Regions from separate parts of the Paenibacillus sp. FSL L8-0494 genome, predicted to be linked through region 1. Evidence: riboswitches for the same ligand, from Rfam matches in the RefSeq annotation. Region 1 holds a riboswitch; the other holds the start of a gene.
The links. A riboswitch is a leader RNA that binds a small molecule or an ion and turns the genes downstream of it on or off. The one in region 1 is predicted to bind cyclic di-GMP.
Positions count from the first base shown of each region.

Region 2: it holds a riboswitch for cyclic di-GMP, as region 1 does, so the genes downstream of both, NYE35_RS02235 (anti-repressor SinI family protein) here and NYE35_RS03545 (transglutaminase-like domain-containing protein) in region 1, are expected to answer to the same signal.

Region 1 is NZ_JBBOPQ010000001.1:775,672-783,576, forward strand. It holds gene NYE35_RS03530 (glycosyltransferase family 2 protein) at 1-670, shown strand, start outside; gene NYE35_RS03535 (GtrA family protein) at 657-1,064, shown strand; gene NYE35_RS03540 (class D sortase) at 1,167-1,826, shown strand; cyclic di-GMP riboswitch class I at 1,946-2,028, shown strand; cyclic di-GMP riboswitch class I at 2,103-2,183, shown strand; gene NYE35_RS03545 (transglutaminase-like domain-containing protein) at 2,197-3,006, shown strand; rRNA gene NYE35_RS03550 (16S ribosomal RNA) at 3,374-4,931, shown strand; rRNA gene NYE35_RS03555 (23S ribosomal RNA) at 5,164-7,905, shown strand, end outside.
Region 2 is NZ_JBBOPQ010000001.1:473,821-481,725, reverse strand. It holds gene NYE35_RS02260 (aldo/keto reductase) at 1-396, shown strand, start outside; gene NYE35_RS02255 (hypothetical protein) at 776-1,969, shown strand; gene sipW (signal peptidase I SipW) at 1,971-2,561, shown strand; gene NYE35_RS02245 (TasA family protein) at 2,652-3,260, shown strand; gene NYE35_RS02240 (helix-turn-helix domain-containing protein) at 3,430-3,759, shown strand; gene NYE35_RS02235 (anti-repressor SinI family protein) at 3,867-4,022, opposite strand; cyclic di-GMP riboswitch class I at 4,050-4,134, opposite strand; gene NYE35_RS02230 (2-oxoglutarate dehydrogenase E1 component) at 4,605-7,472, shown strand; gene odhB (2-oxoglutarate dehydrogenase complex dihydrolipoyllysine-residue succinyltransferase) at 7,525-7,905, shown strand, end outside.

The DNA of each region.
Region 1 (7,905 bases):
TTTGCAAATGATCGAGAAGTGGAAAGAGGGCTACGACGTTGTATATGCGAAACGCCTGAAGCGCCACGGAGAAACGATGTTCAAAAAGGTCACCGCGAAGCTTTTTTACCGCCTGCTCAGCAGTATGACAAGTGTGGATATTCCTACGGATACAGGCGATTTCCGTCTTATTGACCGTAAGGTATGTGATGTCCTGCGGGGACTTAAAGAAAAGAACCGCTATGTCCGAGGTTTGGTGAGCTGGGTTGGCTTCAAGCAGACTATGGTGGAATATGAACGGGAAGAACGTTTTGCCGGAGAAACCAAATATCCGCTGAAGAAAATGATTCGTTTTGCGTTAGATGGCATCACCTCTTTTTCACATAAGCCGCTTAAGATTGCTACGTATATTGGATTCTTCCTTTCATTCTCTAGCTTTCTCTATTTATTTTTCGTCTTGTTTCAAAAGATATTTTTCACCTCCTGGACGGTTCCGGGCTGGGCTTCCATTGTAGGCGTCAATCTGCTCTTTAACGGTATCGTTCTGATGCTGTTGGGTGTGATTGGGGAGTATATCGGACGGATTTATGACGAGTCTAAAGATAGACCGCTATATATTGTTAGTGAGACTAAAGGCTACCAGAACGAAGAACAACTGGACCGCCGGAAGGACCACAATGATGTCAGATAAGAACTTGCGCGCTGCATTCATACAGTTCCTCAAATTTAATGCCGTAGGTTTACTCAATACGCTGATTGATTTTGTGATTTTTACATTGTTGAATTCACTAGGGATGGTATACGCATTGGCGCAGGTGATCTCCTATAGTGCAGGTACGGCGAATAGCTTTATTTTGAATAAAAAAGTAACCTTTCGTGATCGCAACCGGGGGAATAAAGAAGGCTTCGACCGCGTGCAGCTGGTCAAGTTTATCGTGCTGAATCTGGTAGTGCTCGGAATATCACTGCTGCTAATGCATCTGTTGACAGACCGACTAGGTATTCAAGTCTTGATCTCCAAGGTGCTGGTTACCTTTATCACGGTGATCATCAATTTCTTTGGAAGTCGTAAATGGGTATTTTAAACATTAATTTCAGGCAGAAGGAGTTGCTATGCTTAAAGGCAAGTAGCTGCTTCTGCTTGATTTGTATATAACCATAGAAACAATATACGGAGGTGAATAACATTGCGTAAATTCTCCTATCTACTCATACTGGCTGGGATACTTATCATGTTATATCCGACAGCTAACGAATGGTACAACGACAGGCAGCAGGAGAAGTTATTAGAAACGGCTGAACTAAGCACTGCCGATAGTACTCCCCAGCCAGATTTGAAGAGCAGGTATGCTGAAGTTACTCAGCTGTTAGCAGAGGAATCGGTTCTGGATGCTCAGGCACAGCCCCAACCCCAAGAGACAGAAAAGCCTGAACCGGAGATTGAGGTCGGTGGCAAAGTAATCGCCCTAATTGAAATCGGTAAGATTGATTTGAAGCTGCCTGTATTAGAAGGGGCTACAAAAGCTAATATGAAACATGCTGCAGCCCATATGAAAGAAACGGCACCCCTTGGAGAGATCGGAAATGCTGCAATCGCGGCGCATCGGGCTCGAACTACGGGTCGTTTGTTTAACAGATTGAATGAGGTTGTTGTGGGGGATGTTATCACGGTAAAGACTAGTGATCAGGTGTTTAACTATGAGGTATACGATATTTCTGTTGTAGATCCGAGTGATGTCTCCGTTCTTGACGGGAATGACAAGGATAAGATTCTTACTCTGATTACATGTGATCCGCTAGTGAATCCAACGCATCGGCTGATTGTTCATGCTAAATTAACAAAATGAGAATAGTGAATGACAAGAAAACACAAATACCGGGAGATATTTATAAAATAATGGGTAATCTAGTAAATTAGGTCTTGTTCACAACTATAAATATGATAGTATTATACTATAAAAGCTCAACACGATAACGGCAAACCTTCCGAAAGGTAGGGACGCAAAGCTAAAGGGCCTTTTCCCGAAAGGATGGCAGCCAGCTACCGAATGGAGAGGCTTTTTTTGTTTGTTTCAAATGGATTCTATCAATTATATCTAGTAAAGCTAGAACAGATAGAGCTTATACGATAACGGCAAACCTATCGAAAGGTAGGGACGCAAAGCTAAAGGGCCTTCCCGAAAGGATGGCAGCCAGCTACCGAAAGGAGTTTTATCCGTGAAAAAGGTTTATTTTATGCTGGTGGCGTTGTTCGTCCTCATGACTTCAGTTCCGGTAAGTTCAGCTCAAGCTGCAAGTGCAGATGCCAGCTGGTTGATTACATCCAAAGTGGCTGAAGGTGTTATTGGTATTAACTATGATATTCCGAAAGATAAAAGAATCAAACTCATGATCACCAAAGATAACAGCAGCTATACTTATAACTTGTATGCTTCTGGACAAGCTGAGGACTTCCCTTTGCAACAAGGAAATGGGACTTATAAGGTTTCTGTTCTGGAGAACACAACCGGTAATAAATACAAAGCGTTATATTCCGAAGTAGTAGACGTAACCATGAGTGACTCGAATTCCGTATATTTGGGCTCCGTACAGAATGTGAAATGGAGTTCTTCTGATAAAGCGATTGTCAAAGCTAAACAATTAGTACAAGGCAAAACAACAGACGAAGAGAAAGTTAAAGCGATCTATAACTATGTAGTTGCGAATGTACAATATGACTACTCTCTTGCTAATAGTGTAACTACTGATTATATTCCAAGCATCGATAAGACATTGACTACTAAAAAAGGGATTTGCTATGATTACGCTTCTCTTTTTGCCGCAATGCTGCGGAGTGTAGATGTTCCTGCTAAGTTGGTAATGGGGAATACAAGCTACGTTACGCAATATCATGCCTGGAACGAAGTATTGCTTAATGGGAAGTGGGTTACCATTGATACTACAGTGGATGCAGGACTTGCAAAGAGTGATAAGAAAACCGATTTAATTAAAGCCTCAAGCAAATATACTGCGGCAAAATACTATTAAATTCGCCGCTAGAAACATAACTCTATTAAATAAACAACTAGCTTAATTATTAAGCTAGTTGTTTATTTTTATATTAGGGGTTGCTTTTCTATTAATAGTTGGGGTATTATAGGTAAGCGTTGTTAGACAGCGTACAGGCGATACAAACGAGGCTGATAAAAAGCTTCGAAAAATAAAGCTTGCATTTCTGAAAACAACATGCTATATTATAAGAGTTGCTGCTGAGACATTAAACGGCGTCAACGAGAACTTGATCTTTGAAAACTGAACAACGAGTGAGTAGGAAATCACGTAAGTGAAATCCAAAATTAGAGAATTAATTTTCTCGTCAGATGTTTCAAAATGAGCATATCGCTCTTTTCAATACTAATTGGAGAGTTTGATCCTGGCTCAGGACGAACGCTGGCGGCGTGCCTAATACATGCAAGTCGAGCGGAGTTATTTTGAAAGCTTGCTTTCAAAATAACTTAGCGGCGGACGGGTGAGTAACACGTAGGCAACCTGCCCTTCAGACTGGGATAACTACCGGAAACGGTAGCTAATACCGGATAATTTCTTTTTTCTCCTGAGAGAAGAATGAAAGACGGAGCAATCTGTCACTGAGGGATGGGCCTGCGGCGCATTAGCTAGTTGGTGGGGTAACGGCCCACCAAGGCGACGATGCGTAGCCGACCTGAGAGGGTGAACGGCCACACTGGGACTGAGACACGGCCCAGACTCCTACGGGAGGCAGCAGTAGGGAATCTTCCGCAATGGGCGAAAGCCTGACGGAGCAACGCCGCGTGAGTGATGAAGGTTTTCGGATCGTAAAGCTCTGTTGCCAGGGAAGAACGTCCGGTAGAGTAACTGCTACCGGAGTGACGGTACCTGAGAAGAAAGCCCCGGCTAACTACGTGCCAGCAGCCGCGGTAATACGTAGGGGGCAAGCGTTGTCCGGAATTATTGGGCGTAAAGCGCGCGCAGGCGGCTATTTAAGTCTGGTGTTTAAACCTTGGGCTCAACCTGAGGTCGCACTGGAAACTGGGTGGCTTGAGTACAGAAGAGGAAAGTGGAATTCCACGTGTAGCGGTGAAATGCGTAGATATGTGGAGGAACACCAGTGGCGAAGGCGACTTTCTGGGCTGTAACTGACGCTGAGGCGCGAAAGCGTGGGGAGCAAACAGGATTAGATACCCTGGTAGTCCACGCCGTAAACGATGAGTGCTAGGTGTTAGGGGTTTCGATACCCTTGGTGCCGAAGTTAACACAGTAAGCACTCCGCCTGGGGAGTACGGTCGCAAGACTGAAACTCAAAGGAATTGACGGGGACCCGCACAAGCAGTGGAGTATGTGGTTTAATTCGAAGCAACGCGAAGAACCTTACCAGGTCTTGACATCCCTCTGAATCTGCTAGAGATAGCAGCGGCCTTCGGGACAGAGGAGACAGGTGGTGCATGGTTGTCGTCAGCTCGTGTCGTGAGATGTTGGGTTAAGTCCCGCAACGAGCGCAACCCTTAACTTTAGTTGCCAGCAGGTAATGCTGGGCACTCTAGAGTGACTGCCGGTGACAAACCGGAGGAAGGTGGGGATGACGTCAAATCATCATGCCCCTTATGACCTGGGCTACACACGTACTACAATGGCCGGTACAACGGGAAGCGAAGCCGCGAGGTGGAGCCAATCCCATCAAAGCCGGTCTCAGTTCGGATTGCAGGCTGCAACTCGCCTGCATGAAGTCGGAATTGCTAGTAATCGCGGATCAGCATGCCGCGGTGAATACGTTCCCGGGTCTTGTACACACCGCCCGTCACACCACGAGAGTTTACAACACCCGAAGTCGGTGGGGTAACCCGCAAGGGAGCCAGCCGCCGAAGGTGGGGTAGATGATTGGGGTGAAGTCGTAACAAGGTAGCCGTATCGGAAGGTGCGGCTGGATCACCTCCTTTCTATGGAGAATCGTTCTCTGCAATGAGGACATTCAAATCGGAAGCTCAGCTTCCAAAACTCAGGTTTAGGCCTGTTACTCACTCGTTGCTCAGTTTTGAGAGTTTAAGCTCTCAAGTAAGACTTGATCCTTGAAAACTGGATACCGAAACGAATTTGCGTTTTAGAACATCTTTTAGCAACTTGTGCAAACAAGTAAATGTTATTAGTGAGATTTTTCTTCGGAAGAATCAAGGTTAAGCTAATAAGAGCACACGGAGGATGCCTAGGCGCCAGGAGCCGACGAAGGACGTGGCGAACAACGAAACTGCCTCGGGGAGCTGTAAGCAAGCTTTGATCCGGGGGTGTCCGAATGGGGAAACCCAGCTGTGGTAATTCGCAGTTACTCATACCTGAATACATAGGGTGTGTAGAGGCAGACCAGGGGAACTGAAACATCTAAGTACCCTGAGGAAGAGAAAACAATAGTGATTCCGTCAGTAGCGGCGAGCGAACGCGGAACAGCCTAAACCTAAGAGCTTGCTCTTAGGGGTTGTGGGACGTCTCACATGGAGTTACAAAGGAATATGGTAGGTGAAGAGGTCTGGAAAGGCCCGCGATAGAGGTAAAAGCCCTGTAACCTAAACTGTGTTCTCTCCGAGACGGATCCCGAGTAGTGCGGGGCACGTGAAACCCCGTATGAATCCAGCAGGACCATCTGCTAAGGCTAAATACTACCTGGCGACCGATAGTGAAACAGTACCGTGAGGGAAAGGTGAAAAGCACCCCGGAAGGGGAGTGAAATAGAACCTGAAACCGTGTGCTTACAAAAAGTCAGAGCCCTATTAATGGGTGATGGCGTGCCTTTTGTAGAATGAACCGGCGAGTTACGTTTAACATGCAAGGTTAAGCCGAGAAGGTGGAGCCGCAGCGAAAGCGAGTCTGAATAGGGCGATTTAGTATGTGGACGTAGACCCGAAACCGTGTGATCTACCCCTGTCCAGGGTGAAGGTGCGGTAACACGCACTGGAGGCCCGAACCCACGTACGTTGAAAAGTGCGGGGATGAGGTGGGGGTAGCGGAGAAATTCCAATCGAACTCGGAGATAGCTGGTTCTCCCCGAAATAGCTTTAGGGCTAGCCTCGGTATAAGAGTAGTGGAGGTAGAGCACTGATTGGGTGCGGGGTCCGCAAGGATTACCAAGCTCAGTCAAACTCCGAATGCCATATACTTATTGCCGGGAGTCAGACAGTGAGTGCTAAGATCCATTGTCAAAAGGGAAACAGCCCAGACCATCAGCTAAGGTCCCCAAGTGTGTGTTAAGTGGGAAAGGATGTGGAGTTGCACAGACAACCAGGATGTTGGCTTAGAAGCAGCCACCATTGAAAGAGTGCGTAATAGCTCACTGGTCGAGTGACTCTGCGCCGAAAATGTAACGGGGCTAAACACACCACCGAAGCTATGGCTAGATACGTATGTATCTGGGGTAGGGGAGCGTTGTGTAGGGGTTGAAGGTGTACTGAAAAGAGCGCTGGACACTACACAAGTGAGAATGCCGGTATGAGTAACGAAAAGATCAGTGAGAATCTGATCCGCCGAAAGCCCAAGGTTTCCTGAGGAAGGCTCGTCCGCTCAGGGTAAGTCGGGACCTAAGGCGAGGCCGAAAGGCGTAGTCGAAGGACAACAGTTTGAAATTACTGTACCACCGTAATCCGCTATGAGCGATGGGGTGACGCAGGAGGGTAGTGACGCGGACTGATGGATGTCCGTCTAAGCAGTGAGGCTGATGTGTAGGCAAATCCGCACATCGATAAGGCTGGGCTGTGATGGGGAGCGAAAATTATAGTAGCGAAGGTCATGATCTCACACTGCCAAGAAAAGCCTCTAGCCAGGAGAAGGTGCCCGTACCGCAAACCGACACAGGTAGGCGAGAAGAGAATTCTAAGGCGCGCGGAAGAACTCTCGTTAAGGAACTCGGCAAAATGACCCCGTAACTTCGGGAGAAGGGGTGCCCCGGTAGTGTGAATAGCACGAGGGGGCCGCAGTGAAAAGGCCCAAGCGACTGTTTAGCAAAAACACAGGTCTGTGCGAAGCCGCAAGGCGAAGTATACGGGCTGACGCCTGCCCGGTGCTGGAAGGTTAAGGGGAGTGGTTAGGGGTAACCCGAAGCTATGAACCGAAGCCCCAGTAAACGGCGGCCGTAACTATAACGGTCCTAAGGTAGCGAAATTCCTTGTCAGGTAAATTCTGACCCGCACGAATGGCGTAACGACTTGGGCGCTGTCTCAACGAGAGATCCGGTGAAATTTTAATACCTGTGAAGATGCAGGTTACCCGCGACAAGACGGAAAGACCCCATGGAGCTTTACTGCAGCTTGATATTGAATTTGGGTACGATCTGTACAGGATAGGTGGGAGCCGTAGAAATCGGAGCGCAAGCTTCGGTGGAGGCGCCGTTGGGATACCACCCTGATCGTATCTAGGTTCTAACCTAGTACCCTTACCGGGTACGGGGACCGTGTCAGGCGGGCAGTTTGACTGGGGCGGTCGCCTCCTAAAGAGTAACGGAGGCGTTCCAAGGTTCCCTCAGAATGGTTGGAAATCATTCGCAGAGTGCAAAGGCATAAGGGAGCTTGACTGCGAGACCTACAAGTCGAGCAGGGACGAAAGTCGGACTTAGTGATCCGGTGGTACCGCATGGAAGGGCCATCGCTCAACGGATAAAAGCTACCCTGGGGATAACAGGCTTATCTCCCCCAAGAGTCCACATCGACGGGGAGGTTTGGCACCTCGATGTCGGCTCATCGCATCCTGGGGCTGAAGTAGGTCCCAAGGGTTGGGCTGTTCGCCCATTAAAGCGGTACGCGAGCTGGGTTCAGAACGTCGTGAGACAGTTCGGTCCCTATCTGTCGTGGGCGCAGGAAATTTGAGAGGAGCTGTCCTTAGTACGAGAGGACCGGGATGGACGTACCGCTGGTGCACCAGTTGTTCCGCCAG
Region 2 (7,905 bases), 300 kb from region 1:
AGCTGGGTGGATGCTGGAATCAGTGTAAATCGTGAACCCTGGAAGGATATTATCTTTCCTGAGGGAACCCTTGAACATTGTCGAATGGAGAACATTCAGCTTCAAGCCTGGGGGCCACTCGCCCAAGGTCTATTTAGCGGGCGTTCATTAGAGGATCAACCGGAGAATATCGTCCAAACAGCAGCTATGGTCCAACAACTTGCAGATGAAAAAGGAACAACACCCGAAGCCATTGTATTGGCTTGGCTAATGACACATCCAGCTGCCATTCAGCCTGTTATTGGAACTGTGAATCCGAAGCGTATTACTGCCTGTGCCGATGCAGACAAGCTGGAGCTTAGCCGTAAGGAATGGTACGACCTGTATGTTAGTTCACGTGGTTCAAAACTTCCGTAACATATACATTTATATTCTCAACTTCATTACTCCACTTATACCCGGCTCGCGTTTTTACTGCGAGCCGGGTATTTTTTTGCGAATCACCCTAATAGATCGTTCTTTATTGCGAATATATTTAGTAATCGAGCGATAAATGGAGTTATTCAGAGATAAATTATCATTTTTGTTCTTTATAGAGTACAAATGCGCGTTATTGGCAGTTTTCTTTTTGTTTTATTCCATGTATGATTCATTACAGAAGTCGTTCTTAATAAAGAACGATAATAACGAACCAAAGAAACAGACATTGAGGGGAGGTATTCCTCTGAGACCCAGATCAGCAAGGAGAAGACCTAGAAGAAACAGGAAAATTGGTTTACGTATACTGCAATCAGGAATGGCTGTCTCCGTCTTATTTCTATATACCTCGCAGCAAGTTGGTGGTACCTATGGAGGCTTTGGAGCTGCTGCGCAAACCACTAGCACGATTAGCTTTTGCGAAGTATTTCCGAATTCGATCAAGGCACTGCTTACAGAGTTCAAAGAGCATGTTAATCGAGCGCTCACTTTAAAAGAATCACTACAACCCTTTTCCTCATCAGCTAACTACTCGGACGTTTCGGGAATAGAAGGGATGTCGCTGGAAGAGCTTGATGTCGCTGCACAAGAGATTTCTTCGCAAATAGCGGCGCTTCAATCCCAAATAGATAGCGTTAACGAGCAACTGGCGGCTAACAGCCAAATTTGGAATCAAATCCACAATGAGCTAAGTGCAGCAGCAGCCTTACTCTTCCAGATAGGAGGATATATGACTTCTCTAGATTCAAACTGTCTAGAAATCAAGGATGAGCAATTTTTCAGAGATTTACAAAGCAGCCTGAATCAAAGCGGTGTGATCTCGGAATCCTTGAATGCTTCCTTAAATGGAGTTATTAGTTACCTAACCTCCATACACGATGTCGGTCTTCCATTCGCTTCGGTAGTTACCAGTGATGCTTATGGACAACTTGAATTACGCGAAGGAGAGTTCCCACAGCCACTGCCATTCCTGATTACCTTCACTCAACCAGATGGCGTGATCTCTAGCGACCTCACCTCCACTTATGAAGCTCTAAATACCGAATTGACTAACCTTAAAGAATCGGCAACCTCAGGTATCACTACCCTTCAAGATAAACTCCAAATGATCAGTCAGACTCGCGAGCAAAAACTAGAAGAGCTTGAAAAAGCTCGGCTAGAAGAAGAGCAAGCAAAGAAAGAAGAAGAAGCGAAGAAGGAAGAAGAAGCGAAGAAGGAAGAAGAACGTTTGGCTGAGGAGAAAAAGCAACAAGAAGCCGAGGATAAAGCGAAAGCTGAGGCAACCCCTCCAACGTCAGGTGAAGCTGCTCCGGAAGCCCCAAATAAAGAACAACCTGAAGCCCCAGCCACTGACCCGGTTAAGCCGGAAATTGGTGAAGAGCTCACAATTCCAAAAGATGTTCCTCAGCAAGAGGCTCCACAAGAGACGCCAAAGGCGGAAGACAGTACGACTACCCCGCCGGTAGCAACCCAAGCTCCTTCGGACCCTCAACCTGAGAAAGGTGGAGAATAAGATGCGAATTAAAAAAATTATCAATAATACCTTATCGAGCTTAATGCTTGTGATCTTTATTCTGCTGGTGGCAGCCGTAGTGTTATCCAAGGCCTCCGGTGGTGAACCTGCTTTCTTCGGATATGAGATCAAAACCGTACTCTCAGGATCGATGGAACCAGGAATTCAGACAGGCTCAATTGTCGCATTAAAACCCGGAGGGGATATGAATCGTTTCAAACCAGGCGATGTCATCACCTTTAGGAACGAAGATAATCTGCTCATTACTCACCGGATTGTAGAAGCGACCGTCAATAACGCTACTGGTGAAGCTGTTTATCGCACTAAAGGCGATAACAACGACGCACCCGACATGAACCCTACCAGTTCTGCGAATGTTGTAGCTCAGTATACCGGGGTCACTGTACCCTATGTCGGTTACGCTATGAATTTCGCGGTTTCCAAAGCTGGAAGTGTAGTCCTCATGATCGTGCCTGGCTTGATGCTTCTGCTCTATGCTCTGTATACCTCTTGGAAGGCTGTAGCTGCATTAGAAAAGAAAAATGCTGCCCTACTGCCAGCCTCACCGTCCCCAACAGAAACACAGCCCTAAGTTGATTGTCCACTTCCGCTTACGAACCGGAAGATACAATATATAAATTTTATAAAAAATTCAAACACAAATTTGAGGAGGAATTTTATTATGGGTATCAAGAAAACATTGGGTCTTGGCGTAGCATCTGCAGCACTGGGTTTATCATTAATCGGCGGAGGAACCTTCGCATACTTTAGCGACACTGCGCAAAGCACAGCTACATTCGCAGCGGGTACACTCGATCTGAACTCCGACCCTTCTGTCATCGTTAATATTCCTAACCTGAAACCAGGTGATACTGTAACTAAATCCTTCAAATTGAAAAACGATGGTTCGCTCGATATCGGATCTATCATTCTGAATACATCGACTCAAATCACGGATGCTAAAGGAGATAACTACCTGGATTTAGCCGAGTTCATTAAAGTTAAATTCCTTAGAAATAATGATAAAGGGGTACCTATCGTCTCTCCTGAAAATGTAGTTTATGAGACTACACTTGCTGCTTTAAAAAGTCAGCATCCGGATCTCGTAAAAAATACAGGTTGGGATCAACTCTTTACCGAAGCATCCGGTATTAAAGCCGGTACCAATGACAGCTTCTCCGTCCAATTCGAATTTGTGGAAAATAACCAAGATCAAAATATTTTCCAAGGCGATAGCTTAACACTGACTTGGGATTTCGTAGCTAAACAAGGTGCGAAAAAAGACTACTAAGATCAATAAAGTAATTTAATAAAATACTCGAAGAGCAGCAGATCCTGAATCCGGCCACGGATAAGCAGATTGCTGCTCTTCTCTTTACAATAAACTTTGTCCGATTTATTGATATTTGCTATACTAATAACAAAAATTACGGAGGGGCGTCAGCATAGTGCCACAGAATATGGGCCAACGTATCCAGCAGCTCCGCCTAGACAAGGGTTTCTCCCTATCTGAGCTTGCGGACAGAGCAGATGTGGCTAAGTCGTATCTTAGCAACGTGGAGAGAAACATCCAATCCAATCCATCCATCCAGTTTATCGAAAAGATCGCTGACGCGCTTCAGGTATCCATTCATGCCCTACTCTATGGAGAACCAAATGATGCAGAGGAATCACATTTAGATTCGGAATGGTTCCGATTGGTGCAGGAAGCTATGGACTCAGGCATTAGCAAACGCGAATTCAAAGAATTTCTGGACTATCAGAAATGGAAGCTCGATCAAAAGGATTAATACTTCCTACTAATCTGGTACGATCCTCTCTTCTACTAAATCATATCGAAAAAGGACACAGCGAAGAACCGCTGTGCCCTTTTTCGATATGTAACCCCTCTAATGTATTACTGCACGATCTGCACAGTTTTCTCATGAAAGAACTGGCGGATTTCATCTGCCTTAATGCCAGCCTTCTTAGCTGCTAATAATAAATGTACCCACTCTTGATCCAGATCAATAAACTGCTGTTCTCTGTTGCTACCCTGGTTGGACTTTTCCAAAAAATCTCCCCCTAAGATTTTACGTCCCCAGGCAATCCGGCTGTCATAGTATCTCTACCTTAGACCCGCGACTTTGTGCCCCTGCCTTTCGGCAAGTTTACCTTTTACTGGACCCTTTTCACGAAAGGATCTGCTTAAAAAACTATAAAATTACTATCTGCAATAACATTATACAAAAAGAAAGCGGAAAAGTGTGTCGATTCCTGGTTACTTTCTATTTTAAAAACGAAAAATAAAAGATTTTTTTTCAAAGATCTTGTCCGATTATCACGATACTCGTCCGTTACATAAAATAAATTGTACTAGCAAAATAAATATTTACTGACCTAATAGTTAAAAATAAGGATAATAGAATCATTTTAATAGGCCTTTAGAATGGGTAATGAGAAGAAACACCCTTCTTTTCATTAGAACAAGCTAACCTATACCATTTTGCGAACGTATTGGACGAAAGAATGAATTGATTACAGTGGCTGAAAGTAGCACAATAAGATGAGAAATGAAACCGCAATCATCACAGCTCCAGTAAGCGTTGACACAAAATGTCACGTATGGAGTTCATCCGTTAAGGAGGATGTATTCATGGCAGCCAAAGAGCCCTATAACGAATCCATTTGGAGTAAGTATTACGGACCCAATTTAGGCTACATTCAAGAAAGATATGAACAGTTTGTGAAAGATCCCTCCACCGTAGAAAATAATTATCGCGAGCTTTTTACAAATTCGGGACCCCCTCCCCTAACTCCGGATAGCGAACCGGCTCCTCAGCCGCGCATCTCGGGAGACACCGAATGGCTTAGAAAAGCAGTAAGAGCTTCCAAGCTAATCGCCAATATTCGTATATATGGCCATATGGCCGCTGAAATTGATCCGCTGGTACGCGATCAGAATCCCATGGCAAAATATCTTGAGCCTGAAACCTATGGTCTGACCCGCGAAGACCTGATTGCACTGCCTGCCACGCTTATATGGGAAAATGCGCCGAATGATGTGCATACCGGGTGGGATGCCGTGCAACGTATGCGTCAGGCATACACCAAGACTATCGCCTATGAATTCGGGCATGTGCATGAAGAAAAAGAACTGCAATGGCTAAATAGACAGGCAGAATCCACCAGCTCACCAGCACCCCTAAATAATACAGAACGCAAAGAGCTCCTGAACCGCCTGATTCAGGTAGAGCAATTTGAAACCTTCCTCCACAAGACTTTTGTAGGTCAGAAGCGTTTCAGTCTTGAAGGCAATGATGCTCTTGTGCCGATGTTAGACGAAATCGTACGCGCTGCTGCACATGACGGTGCAGAGCATATTTTGATGGGCATGGCGCATCGCGGTCGCCTCAACGTTCTTGCACATATTTTGGGCAAACCTTATGATATCATATTTTCAGAGTTTCATCATTCTCCGAACAAGGAGCTTTTCCCTTCCGAAGGCTCCACAGGCATTAACTATGGCTGGACAGGTGATGTGAAATACCATCTCGGTGCAGACCGTGCTGTCCGTGAAGGAGAAACCGTACGCACAAGAATAACACTAGCGAATAACCCAAGTCACTTGGAATTCGTCAATCCTGTCGTGGAAGGTTTCACTCGTGCCGCACAAGAAGACCGGAGCACTGCAGGACTGCCGAAGATTGATACCAGTAAAGCTATGGCGGTGCTGATGCATGGTGATGCTGCTTTTCCAGGTGAAGGAATTGTTGCAGAAACGCTTAATATCGGCAAACTTCAAGGTTATCAAAATGGTGGGACGATCCATATCATTGTTAATAACCGAATTGGTTTTACGACTGAAAGTGAAGATTCCCGTTCTACGCATTATGCGAGTGACATCGCCAAAGGGTATGAAATCCCGATAGTCCATGTCAACGCTGATGACCCAGAGGCCTGCGTAGCAGCCGTACGTTTAGCTAGCGCATACCGCCATCAATTCAAAAAAGATTTCGTAATTGATCTCATCGGCTACCGCCGTCATGGTCACAACGAAATGGATGATCCTGAAACCACACAACCTATTGTCTACGGCAAGGTTCGCAATCATCCAACCGTCTACAAGGTTTATGCAGAGAGACTGAAAAACGAAAAGGTTCTTACCGCCGAAGACGTACAAAAGATGAATGCTGAAGCAGAAAGCGTATTGCAGCGTGCGTACGATAATATGAAGGAAGGCAATCATAAGAAAAAAGAACCCAAAGCCTTCATTCCTCTACAAACGGACCGCGCAGCGGCAAACACTACAGCGGTATCCATCTCCAGCCTGCAGGAGATCAATCGTGAACTGTTGACGGTTCCAGCTGGATTCCAGGTTTATCCGAAGCTGGAGCGCATTTTACAACGTCGTAAAGATGCACTGAATGAGGGTGAAAAGGTCGACTGGGCACTGGCTGAAACGTTAGCCTTCGCTACCATTTTGAAAAATGGGACGCCCATCCGACTGAGCGGTCAAGATGCCCAACGCGGAACCTTCGCACATCGCCATCTGGTGCTGCACGACAGTAAAACAGGAGATTTATTCTCTCCGCTACATCAGCTAAGCGATTCCCGTGCCTCCTTTGGCGTATACAACAGTCCATTGTCAGAGGCATCAGTATTAGGCTTTGAATATGGTTATAATGTGTTCGCACCGGAAACCTTCGTAATCTGGGAAGCACAGTATGGTGATTTCGCCAATGCGGGTCAGGTTATTTTTGACCAGTTCATTGCGGCTGGACGCGCCAAATGGACACAGCGCAGCAATCTCGTCATCATGCTGCCGCATGGCTACGAAGGACAGGGACCTGAGCACTCCAGCGGTAGGCTGGAACGGTTCTTGCAGCTATCCGCTGAGGAGAACTGGACAGTCGCTAATCTGACTACCGCTTCGCAATATTTCCATCTGCTGCGGCGCCAAGCAGCGTTATGCGGGCAGGAAGATGCTAAACCGCTAGTCATTATGACGCCGAAAAGTCTCATTCGGAATACGCGCAGCACTTCTGCCGGAACCGAGCTGGCTTCAGGACAATTCAAGCCTGTATTAGCTGAATCTTTGCTTGGCCAGAAACCAAGTGAAGTTAAACGGCTCGTAGTCTGCAGCGGTAAAGTCGCTATCGACATCCAAACAGAACTGGAAGCAGCACCTGATAAGGATTGGTCATGGCTGCATGTTCTTCGCCTAGAGCAGCTTTATCCGTTCCCGGAACAGGAGCTAAGCGAACATTTAAACTCCTTCAGCTCCCTCCAGGAAATTGTCTGGGTGCAAGAAGAGCCGAAGAATATGGGCGGCTGGAGTTATAGCGAGCCTCGGTTACGCGCCATCGCACCAAAGAATGCCGGCGTAAGATATATCGGCCGTCCGGAACGTTCCAGCCCGGCCAGTGGTTATGCAGATGTTCATAGCTTCGAACAACGGAGAATTGTAACAGAAGCCCTAAAATCAAATTCGAACGTACAAGCGGCTGTACCGTCCTCTTAAGAGGACGGTATCACAATAGCGTAAACCATTATGTTTGGGGAGGAAACGGCCTGTGTCAGAAATCTTAGTACCCGATCTGGGAGAATCCATATCCGAAGGAACCATCTACAAATGGCTGGTTAAAGAAGGCGACACGGTAGGTCAAGGCGATGTGCTCGCTGAGCTGGAAACGGATAAAGTGAATCTGGAAATTAGTGCAGAGGTGGAGGGTGTCATCTCCACCATCCTGCGTCAAGCGGGCGAGAACGTAGCCGTTGGCGAAGCCATCGGCATCATTGGAGTCGCAAGCGGCAGTACGCCGCGGGCCGCTGAAAGCGAAGCCGAAGCGCCTAAAGCGGCACCGGCAGGCGGCAACGCAGTAGCAACCGCCGCGCCTGTAGCCGCGCCCGAAGTGCCTGCAGCAGGTGGCGACAGCCACGCTGCATTGGCATCG